Regions from separate parts of the Pseudonocardia sp. EC080619-01 genome, predicted to be linked through region 2. Evidence: riboswitches for the same ligand, from Rfam matches in the RefSeq annotation. Region 2 holds a riboswitch; the other holds the start of a gene.
The links. A riboswitch is a leader RNA that binds a small molecule or an ion and turns the genes downstream of it on or off. The one in region 2 is predicted to bind guanidine.

Region 1: another riboswitch for guanidine. It lies ahead of AD017_RS11780 (multidrug efflux SMR transporter); the one in region 2 lies ahead of AD017_RS32660 (multidrug efflux SMR transporter).

Annotation. Positions count from the first base shown of each region.
Region 1 is NZ_CP012184.1:2,512,844-2,517,931, reverse strand. It holds gene AD017_RS11795 (molybdopterin cofactor-binding domain-containing protein) at 1-1,815, shown strand, start outside; gene AD017_RS11790 ((2Fe-2S)-binding protein) at 1,840-2,310, shown strand; gene AD017_RS11785 (hypothetical protein) at 2,399-2,719, shown strand; gene AD017_RS11780 (multidrug efflux SMR transporter) at 2,784-3,098, opposite strand; guanidine-III (ykkC-III) riboswitch at 3,120-3,186, opposite strand; gene AD017_RS11775 (metal ABC transporter substrate-binding protein) at 3,323-4,216, shown strand; gene AD017_RS11770 (metal ABC transporter ATP-binding protein) at 4,213-4,938, shown strand; gene AD017_RS11765 (metal ABC transporter permease) at 4,935-5,088, shown strand, end outside.
Region 2 is NZ_CP012186.1:105,315-110,402, forward strand. It holds gene AD017_RS32645 (IS3 family transposase) at 1-343, opposite strand, end outside; gene AD017_RS32650 (transposase) at 340-651, opposite strand; partial or broken gene AD017_RS32655 (IS701 family transposase) at 882-2,171, shown strand; guanidine-III (ykkC-III) riboswitch at 2,433-2,499, shown strand; gene AD017_RS32660 (multidrug efflux SMR transporter) at 2,509-2,823, shown strand; gene AD017_RS32665 (multidrug efflux SMR transporter) at 2,823-3,200, shown strand; partial or broken gene AD017_RS32670 (IS256 family transposase) at 3,478-4,761, shown strand; partial or broken gene AD017_RS32675 (IS256 family transposase) at 5,032-5,088, opposite strand, start outside.

The DNA.
Region 1 (5,088 bases), on a different replicon from region 2:
GACGTGAACGTCCTCAAGAGCAGGCAGGGCCTGATCACCGGGCTGAACGGCGAGGAGCTGCCCTTCGGCGAGCTCACCGAGGCCGCCTCGGTCTCGGTCACCGAGGCGTCCGAGGTCGTCCTCAAGGACCGTGAGGAGTTCACGGTCATCGGGACCCGGCGGAACAAGTCCGACCAGCTCGCCATGGTGACCGGCAAGAAGCAGTTCCTCACCGACATGCAGATTCCGGACGCGCTGCCGACCGTCATCTGCCGCGGACCGAACGTCAACTCGGCTCCGCTCGGCGTCAACAACATCGACGAGGTCCGGAACATGCCGGGCGTCACCGACGTCGAGCAGGTCAGTGTCGGCGTCGCGGTGCGCGCGAAGACCTTCGGTCAGGCCGTCGACGGGGTGAACGCGCTCGACGTGAACTGGGACGCTGGCACCGCCGAGGGCGAGAACGACGAGTCGGTGCTGGCGAAGCTGCGTGAGGGCGAGCTGCCGCTGGCCGTCCCGCAGGTCGCCGGTGAGACCGTCGAGGGCGACTTCACCTTCTACTTCCGCAGCAACTCGGCACTCGAGACCAACTGCGCCATCGCCGTCGTCGGCGACGGGCAGGCGGAGATCTGGGGCCCGTCCAAGTCGCCGATCGCCGCTCAGGCGGAGATCGCGAAGAAGCTCGGCATGGCCCAGAACGCGGTGACGGTGCACGTCACCGAGGGCGGCGGGTCGTTCGGCCGCCGGCTGTTCTTCGACGCGCTCGAGGAGGCAGCCGAGGTCTCGCAGACGATGGGCAAGCCGGTCAAGCTCATGTGGACCCGGTCCGACGACTCCCGCCAGGGCCGCACGCACCCGATGGCGACGTGCCGGGTCAGGGCCCAGGTGTCGGGAGATGCGGTCTCCAGCTTCGAGATCGCCCACACCAGTGTCGCGACCGAGATCAACCCTGGGCTGTCCGAGGCGATCACCGCCGCGGCGAACAAGGCCCCGCTGGGGAACCTCACCGTCTCGGAGAGCATCTACGTCACGACCCAGACCAACCCGTACAACGTCGGGGTGGCGACCTCTCTGCTCAACGAGGTCGACATGCGGTTCAACACCTGTTCCATGCGGAACATCTACTCGCCGGACACGGCGACCGCACGGGAGCTGATGGTCGACCAGGTCGCGGCGAAGATGGGCAAGGACCCGTACGAGTTCCGGTCGGCGTTCACGAAGCTCACCCGGTGGAAGAACGTCGTCGACCGTGCTGCCGAGGAGGCGGACTGGGGCAAGTCGATGCCGGAGGGGACCGCCCAGGGCATCGCCATGCACGTCGAGTACAAGGGCGTCGCCTGCGCGGTCGTCGAGCTCGACTGCCGCCCGGAGACCGTCAACCGCGAGATCCGGTCCGCCCGCACCGGCCCGCGTGTCACGAAGGTGACCTACGTCGTCGACGGCGGCCTGATCATCAACCCGCGCGGGTTCGAGGCACAGATGATGGGCGGGATCAACGACGGCATCGCGATGACGCTGACCGCCGGTCTGCACCTGGTGGACGGGCACTTCGTCGAGGCGAGCTGGGACAACTACTTCTACACCCGGCAGTGGAACACCCCGCCCGAGATGAACATCATCGTCATCGAGGACTCCGAGGCGCCCGAGCCCGGTGGCGCCGGTGAGTTCGGTGTCGCGGCGACCTGCGGCGCGATCGCCTGCGCCTACGCGCGGGCCACCGGGACGGTCCCTACCGAGTTCCCGATCCTGCACAAGGAGCCGCTCCCCTTCGAGCCGTACCCGACGATCCCGCCCATCCCGCCGTCGCCGACCAACGGTCGCGAGCTGGCCCGCTGACCTGCCTCGACGAGGAGATCAATCATGTCCACGCACACGTTCACGCTGAACGGTGAGAAGGTCACCGTCGACGTCGAGGACGACGTCCGGCTGCTGTGGGTCCTGCGCGACGTGCTCGGGGTGACCGGCCCGAAGTACGGATGCGGGATCAACGTCTGCAAGGCCTGCACGAGCCACGTCAACGGCAAGGCCTTCAACCCCTGTGCCACCCCGATCGGCACCCTCGAGGAGGGCGACGAGATCACCACGATCGAGGGTCTGGCCGACGGTGACACTCTGCACCCGATGCAGCAGGCGTGGGTCGACAACGACGTCGCCCAGTGCGGGTACTGCCAGCCCGGCCAGATCATGGCTGCTGTCGCCCTGGTCAGGCGTGCCGAGGCCGAGGGCTTCTCGATCGACGACGAGGCCCTCGACGAGATCCGCAACATCTGCCGGTGCGGTACGTACAACCGCATCCGTGAGGCGATCAAGGCCGGCGCCGACAACATGTGACCACCTGTCGGCCACTGGGCCGTTAGGGTGTACGGCAGGTCTCTGCCGTCGTGTTGATGACCGCTCCCCACACAGAAGGACGGATTCGATGAAGAACCGGATGCGCCGGACCCTGGTCGCCGTGGGCGCCCTCGGTGCCGTGGCGTTCCCGCTGGCAGGGTTCGCCGCCGCCGACACCGGCGACGACGAGCACGGCTACCCCAGCACCCAGAGCCCGACCCAGGGTGTCGACGCCGTGGGAGCCACGGCGGACACTGCCGCCTATGGCCTCTTCGACGCGCTCGACGGTTTCTCGTCGAGCAACCGGCCGGACGGCGTCAACGGCACCGACACCGAGTTCCCGCAGGCGGACCCGCGGTTCGTCGAGGGCCCGGTCGGTGGGCTGCTGGTGAACGGACCCTTCGAGTAAGGGGCTCCCCGCGCGGCGGCGGGGTCGGACCGGGGAGACCCGGACCGGCCCCGCCGTCGTCGTTCTAGTGGGCGAGCTTCAGCCCGACCACGCCGCCGACGATCGCCACCAGGCACAGCAGCCGCGCGGTCGACGCGGGCTCGCCCAGCGCGGCCATCCCGTAGACCGCCGTGCCGACCGCGCCGATGCCGACCCAGATCGCGTACGCGGTCCCGACCGGCAGTTCCCGCAGGGCCAGCGACAGCCCGCCCATGCTCAGCACCAGCGCCACGCCGAAGACGATCGACGGCGTCAGCCGGCTGAAGCCCCGGCTCTGTGACAGGGCCGCGGCCCACACCGTCTCCAGCAGGCCGGAGACGACCAGATAGATCCACGCCATGACGAGCGCTCCTCCCGGACAGCTGCGTCGTCTTGGCGATCCGGGTACGGCGCGTCTCGTCCGGGGAGCCCGCCGTGCGGCGGTCCGGACCCCAGTCTGCCCGGTCGCGCGGGACGGGCAAGCGATGGTGACCGGTCCGACCACGGATCTTGCTCGTCGGTGATTCCTCCCGCATAATGTTCGGCATGCCTAACTCACGGTCTATGGCTTGGCGAACATCTGGGGTGGTACTGGCCTGCGTGCTGGTCCTCGCCGGGTGCGGAGCGGGGCCGGAGCCCGCGGACCCGGACGACCCGCGTCCGGTGGTGCTGGCGACCTTCACCGTGATCGCCGACATGGCCCGCGAGGTCGGCGGCGACCGGGTCCGGGTCGAGTCGATCACCCGCCCCGGGGCGGAGATCCACGACTACGAGCCGGTCCCCGGTGACCTGGTGCGCGGCGCGGACGCGGACCTGGTGCTCGACAACGGGCTCGGTCTGGAGCGCTGGTTCGAGCAGTTCGTGGACCGGTCCGAGGCCCGGTCGGCGACCGTGAGCGACGGCGTCGACGTGCTGCCGATCGCCGCGGGGGAGTACCGCGACCGCCCGAACCCGCACGCCTGGATGTCGCCGGTGGCCGGCGAGCGCTACGTCGCGAACATCCGCGACGCGCTCGTGGAGCTCGACCCGGCGGGACGCGACGTCTACACCGCCAACGCGGCCGGCTACGCCGAGCGGATCCGGCAGGTCGGGGAGGAGCTCCGGGCCGACCTGGGCCGACTCCCCGACGCCCAGCGGGTGCTCGTGACCTGTGAGGGCGCGTTCTCCTACCTGGCCCGGGACATGGGGCTGCGGGAGTCCTACCTGTGGCCGGTGAACAGCGACGCCGAGGGCACCCCGGACCAGATCGCGTCGACGATCGCCGTCGTCCGGGACGACGCGGTGCCCGCCGTGTTCTGCGAGAGCACCGTGAACGACTCCGCGCAGCGGCAGGTCGCCGCCGAGACCGGCGCCCGGCTGGCGGGCCCGCTCTACGTCGACTCGCTGTCCGAGGAGGGCGGTCCGGTACCCAGCTACCTCGACCTGCTCCGGCACGACGCCCGGGTGATCTCGGACGGGCTGACGGGGGCGCAGCCGTGACCGCCGCGGTGCTGGAGGTGACCGGCCTGTCGGTGCGCTACGGCGAGGTCATCGCGCTCGACGGCGTCGACCTCCGGCTCGGCGCCGGCACCGTCTGCGGGCTGCTGGGGACCAACGGCTCCGGCAAGTCGACACTGTTCTCCGCCGTCATGGGGCTGGTCCGGCCGCACGCCGGCACCGTCCGGGTCGGCGACGGTGACGTCCGCGCGGCCCGGCGGGCGGCCGCGATCGCGTACATGCCGCAGGCCGAGGCGATCGACAGGGACTTCCCGATCGTCGCGCACGAGGTCGTCATGACCGGGCGCTACGGCCGCATGGGGATCGGTCGCAGGCCCCGGGCGGCCGACCGGACGGCCGTCGCCGACGCGCTGGAGCGGGTCGGCCTGACCGGCCTGGCCGACCGGCAGATCGGCAGGCTGTCGGGCGGTCAGCGCAAGCGGGTGTTCCTCGCCAGGGCGATCGCCCAGGACGCGCCGCTGCTGCTGCTCGACGAGCCGTTCGCCGGTGTCGACCACGGCACGCAGGAGGCGATGACGGCGGTCCTGCACGAGCTGCGCGACGCCGGCCGCACCGTCCTCGTGTCGACGCACGACATCGGCGGCGTCGAGCGGCTGTGCGACCGGGCGGTCCTGCTGGCCAACCGGCTGCTGGCCGACGGCCCGCCGGGCGAGGTGCTCACCCCCGGGGTGCTGGGCCGCGTGTTCGGGTTCTCCGCCACATGATCGCCTGGGTGCTGGAGCCGCTGCAGTTCGGGTTCATGCAGCGTGCGCTGCTCGTCGCGGTCGTGGCGGGCTCGGTCGGCGCGCTGCTGTCCTGCTGGCTGACCCTCGTCGGCTGGTCGCTGATGGGCGACGCCGTGTCGCACGCGGTGC
Region 2 (5,088 bases):
CCGGGCGATGTGACGGGTTCTGGCGGGTGGAGCCGTGTCTCCAGCCGCGGCGCAGGTGCGCGCCCTGCAGCCCGTGGGTGCGCATGATCCGCTCGACCCGCTTGCGGCCCACGTGCACGCCCTGGCGGCGTAGCTCCAGCCACACCCGCGGGGAGCCGTAGGTGGTGGCGAACTCGTTGACCGAGCGGATCTTCACGATCTGCTCGAGCAGCACGGCGTCGTCGAGCTCACGCTGCGGCGGGGCGGCGCGGCGGGCGCGCCAGTCGTAGTAGGTCGAGACCGGCACGCCGAGGACCCGCAGTACGAGACCGGCGGGGAAGTCATGGGCGTCGACGAAGCTCATGACCACCTCCGGGTCAGGCCGATCTCGCTGGCGAAATAGGCGCTCGCCGCGCGCAGGACCTCGTTGACCCGCCGCAGCTCGGCGTTCTCGCGCGCGAGCCGGCGGTTCTCACCGACCATGTCGGTGCTCGGCCGGTCGTCACGTTCGCCGTCGTCGGCCTCGGCCTGCCGCACCCAGTTGCACAGGGCCTCGTGATGCACCCCGAGCTGCTCGGCGAGCCCACGGAACGTCGGGCGAGGGTCGGACTCCCGATACAGCCGAACCGCGCGTTCCCGCAGCTCATCGGGGTACTTCTTCGGTGCAGCCACCAGTGCCTTCCTTCCTGGCCCTCAAGATCGAACCAGTCTTCAGACACTCCGCCAAAGCGGGGGAACCTCAGTTGAGAATCCCGGCCCATCCTCGATCGTTACGCCAAGCAGGCAGGTGGCTAGTACTCCAGCCGTAAGTCGTGATCTTGCGGCGTGGCGGTCCCAGACGTGGGACGGCCACCGCGTGATCCTCGTCCGTTGTGTCGACATCTGAAGATCAAGCGGTGGCCGTGAGCCACAGGGTAGAGCCCGACTGGTGGTCTGCGGAGGCCGACCGGCTCCTCGATCGGGTCGCGGGGCGGTTTCCTCGGGTAGAGACCCGCCGCCGGGCCCGCGGGTTCTTGTTCGGGCTGCTCGCGGAGCTGCCGCGCAAGAACTGCTGGAGCATCGCCGAACACGCCGGCGACACCGATCCACACGGCATGCAGTACTTCCTGGGCCGAGCGAAGTGGGACACCGACGGCGTCCGCGATGACCTGCGCGACTACGTCACCGGACGGCTCGCCGACACCGACGCGGTGCTGGTGGTCGACGAGACCGGCGACCTGAAGAAGGGCAAAGCCACGGTCGGGGTCCAGCGCCAGTACACCGGCACGGCCGGACGGATCGAGAACGCCCAGGTCGCGGTCTACCTCGTCTACGCCGCCACCCGTGGCCACGCCATGATCGACCGCGAACTCTACCTGCCACGCTGCTGGACCGAGGATCCCGAGCGGCTCGAGCAGGCCGGGGTGCCGGACGAGATCGAGTTCGCGACCAAGCCCGCACTCGCGGCCGGGATGCTGACCCGGGCTCTGCGCGCCGGTGTCGCGGCCCGCTGGGTCGCCGGGGACGAGGTCTACGGCGCTGACCCCGACCTACGCGCCGAGTGCGAACTCGCTGGGATCGGCTACGTGCTGGCCATCGGTTGTGACCGCCGGATCCCGACCGCGGCCGGCCCGATCCGCGCCGACCGGTTGGCCGCCGAGCAGCCCCGGCAAGCCTGGCAACGTCTCTCCGCCGGCGCGGGGGCCAAGGGTGAGCGCCACTACGAGTGGGCATGGATCGACCACACCGACCCCGCACTGCGCGACGACCCCCTCGACTCTCGGCGTTGGTCGCTGCTGATCCGCCGCCACCGGCGCACCGGGGAGCTGGCGTTCTACCGCTGCTACAGCCCGGAGATGGTGCCGCTGCGCGAACTGGTCCGCGTCGCCGGACGCCGCTGGGTCATCGAGGAAGCCTTCCAGACCGGCAAGGGACTTACCGGCCTCGACGAGCACCAGGTGCGCCGCTGGACCTCCTGGCAGCGCTGGACGCTGCTGGTCATGCTCGCTCATGCCCTGCTCGCCGTCATCGCCGCTGACACCGGCTACAACCCACGTCCTCCAGGTCTGATCACGTTGACCTGCAACGAGATCCGGCACCTGCTCGTCCGGCTCGTCATCGAACCAGCCCGCCAGCTGACCTGCCCGTGGGCCTGGTCGCGATGGCGGCGACGACACCAACAGCACTCCCGATCCAGCCACTACCAGCGTCAGAACGACTCCGAACATCCACAACGATCTACGGCTGGAGTACTAGCCGGTCGGCCGGAACCCGTCGCGCGGGACCGCCCGGGTGTGACTGCGGTTACGGCGACCCTCGCAGCGGTCCGCTTACGGCTCCGGCCGGAATCCAGCGCCTCGCATGGGCCAGACGCGGGCGAACTCGAGCGCCGCCGCAGCCACAGCCGCATGAACACGCTGGAGGCTTCGGTCACCACGGAGCGCTTACTCGACTCTGACTTGCTACGTTTTACCGCGAAGGCTGGAGAAGTCTTGCGGACGAGGTGAACCAGTACCCGCGCAGCGACAAGACTGGTTCAGGGAGTTCATGATGGCTTGGGGCATCTTAATCGCGTCCGGCGTCCTCGAGGCGGTATGGGCGACAGCACTGTCGGCCTCGGACGGATTCAAGCGTCGCAAACCGACGATCGTCTTCGCTGTCGCGCTCGTGTTCAGCATGATCGGTCTTGCCGTGGCAATGCAGAGCCTGCCCACCGGTACGTCGTACGCGGTCTGGGTCGGCGTCGGCGCCGTGTTGACCGCCGGATGGGCGATCTTCCGCGGCAAGGAGACGGCCACACCAATGAAGGCGATCCTGCTCGCCGGGCTGGTCGGCAGCGTCGTCGCGCTCAAGGTCGTGTCGTGATGAGCTGGATCATCCTGGTCGTCAGCGCAGTGTTCGAGGCAGTCTGGGCGACCGCACTCGGACAGTCCGATGGGTTCAGCAGGCCGGCCCCGACGGTGGTCTTCGTGGTCTTCCTGGCCCTGAGCATGATCGGATTGGCGCTTGCGATGAGTCGTATCCCGGTCAGCGTCGCGTACTCGGTCTGGATCGGGATCGGCGCCGTGCTCACCGTCGCCTACGCCATGGTGACTGGCGGCGAGCAGTTCACCGCGGCCAAGGCCGTCGTGCTGACCATCCTGATCAGCTGCATCGTCGGTCTGAAATTCACCAAGGCCCCCACTCCGACCACTGAAGCGACGGCTGAGGCGTCGTCTGTAGACGCCGAGCAGCCGAAGTAGGATGCACTGGACCAGAGCTGCTGTCGCGTAGCGGCGGCAGCGGCCCGAGTCGCCCCACCCGTCAAGCCAGCGCACCATCGCGGACGAAGACGACGCTGGTCAACTCGACGGACCGACGGCGCCGCCAGAACAACGACTCGGCGACTTCGTATCGCGGTTCACCGGCGAGCAATGCTTGAGACCTGTGGATGGCCGGGGAGGGGTCGTACCCTCCCGGTGATCTTGACGGTCCTTAAGCAAGGCCGGCGCGCAAACGCCGGCCGGAAGGGTACGACCCGTGCTCACAGTAGTTCCCGAACCCGATGGCGGCGACGAGTCCCGCCGTGAGCACCGCCCGGCCGTGATCGACGAACTGGTCCGCGAGGGCGCCCGCCGGATGTTGGCCGAGGCGTTGCAGGCTGAGGTCGACGGCTACATCGCCCGCCACGCCGGGGAGCGCGACGAGCACGGTCGCCGGCTGGTGGTACGCAACGGTTCCCACCAGCCCCGCGACGTGCTCACCTCGGCCGGAGCGGTCGAGGTGAGCGCACCCCGGGTGAACGATCGGCGCATCGATCCCGACACCGGGCAGCGACGCCGGTTCTCCTCGGCGATCCTGCCGCCGTGGTGCCGGCGCACCCCGAAGATCACCGAGGTGCTTCCGCTGCTCTACCTGCACGGCCTGTCTTCGGGGGACGTCGTACCCGCGCTGGGGCAGTTCCTCGGCTCCACGGCCGGGCTCTCCGCGGCCACAGTCACCAAGCTGACCGAGACCTGGAAGGCCGAGCAACGCGCTTTCGCCGCCCGCGACCTGTCCGGAGTGGACTACGTCTACCAGTGGGCCGACGGGATCCACGTCAACATCCGCCTCGAAGAACACAAACTGTGTCTGCTCGTGCTGATCGGGGTCCGCGCCGACGGTCGCAAGGAACTCGTCGCTCTCGCTGACGGCTACCGCGAGTCGACCGAGTCGTGGGCAGACCTGCTGCGCGACTGCGCACGGCGCGGCATGCGGGCCCCGGTACTCGCGATCGGCGACGGGGCGCTCGGGTTCTGGGGCGCGCTGCGCGAGGTCTTCCCGGCCACGCGGGAGCAGAGGTGTTGGTTTCACAAGATCGCCAACGTGCTCGGCGCCATGCCGCGCTCCGCCCACCCTGGGGCGAAGAAGGCGCTGGCCGAGATCTGGAACGCCGAGGACCGCCGTTACGCCCTCGACGCCGTGAAGTCCTTCGAGGCCGCCTACGGGGCGAAGTTCGCCAAGGCGGTCTCCAAGATCACCGATGACCTCGACCAGCTGCTGGAATTCTACGACTACCCGGCCGAGCACTAGCAGCACCTACGCACCACCAACCCGATCGAGTCCACCTTCGCCACCGTCCGGCACCGCACGAAGATCCCGAAGGGGCCGGGATCCCGGGCGGCCAGGCTGGCGATGGCGTTCAAGCTGATCGAGGCCGCCCAGGACCGCTGGCGCGCGGTGAACGGCCCGTACCTGGTGGCACTCGTCCGCGCCGGCGCCACGTTCACCGGCGGCCAGCTCGTCGAACGACCCGACGACCACCACCAACCGGAAGCCGCCTAAAGATCTTCACCCACAGATCTTGACGATTGCTCGATGCGGCACCGCTACGAGCGTGACGGGCTGTGGGGCCTGGTGGATCAGCGTGTGGCCCGAGCGTCGGCGGCGCCCGGGGCCCGGCTCGACAGGCGGGTCGTGGAGGCCACCCGCCAGGCCATCGACGAGGAGACCGACCGCTCGACCGGGACCGTGGCCCGGTTGCGCCGACGAGTCGACGATGGTTTCCGGGGCGATCACCGGGCGGGCTGCAGCGTGTTCGCACCGCCTGCCGGGCCCTTTGAGGCCGTCGCAGACCAGGAAGAGCACGTCACGCACGCCGCGGTTCTTCAG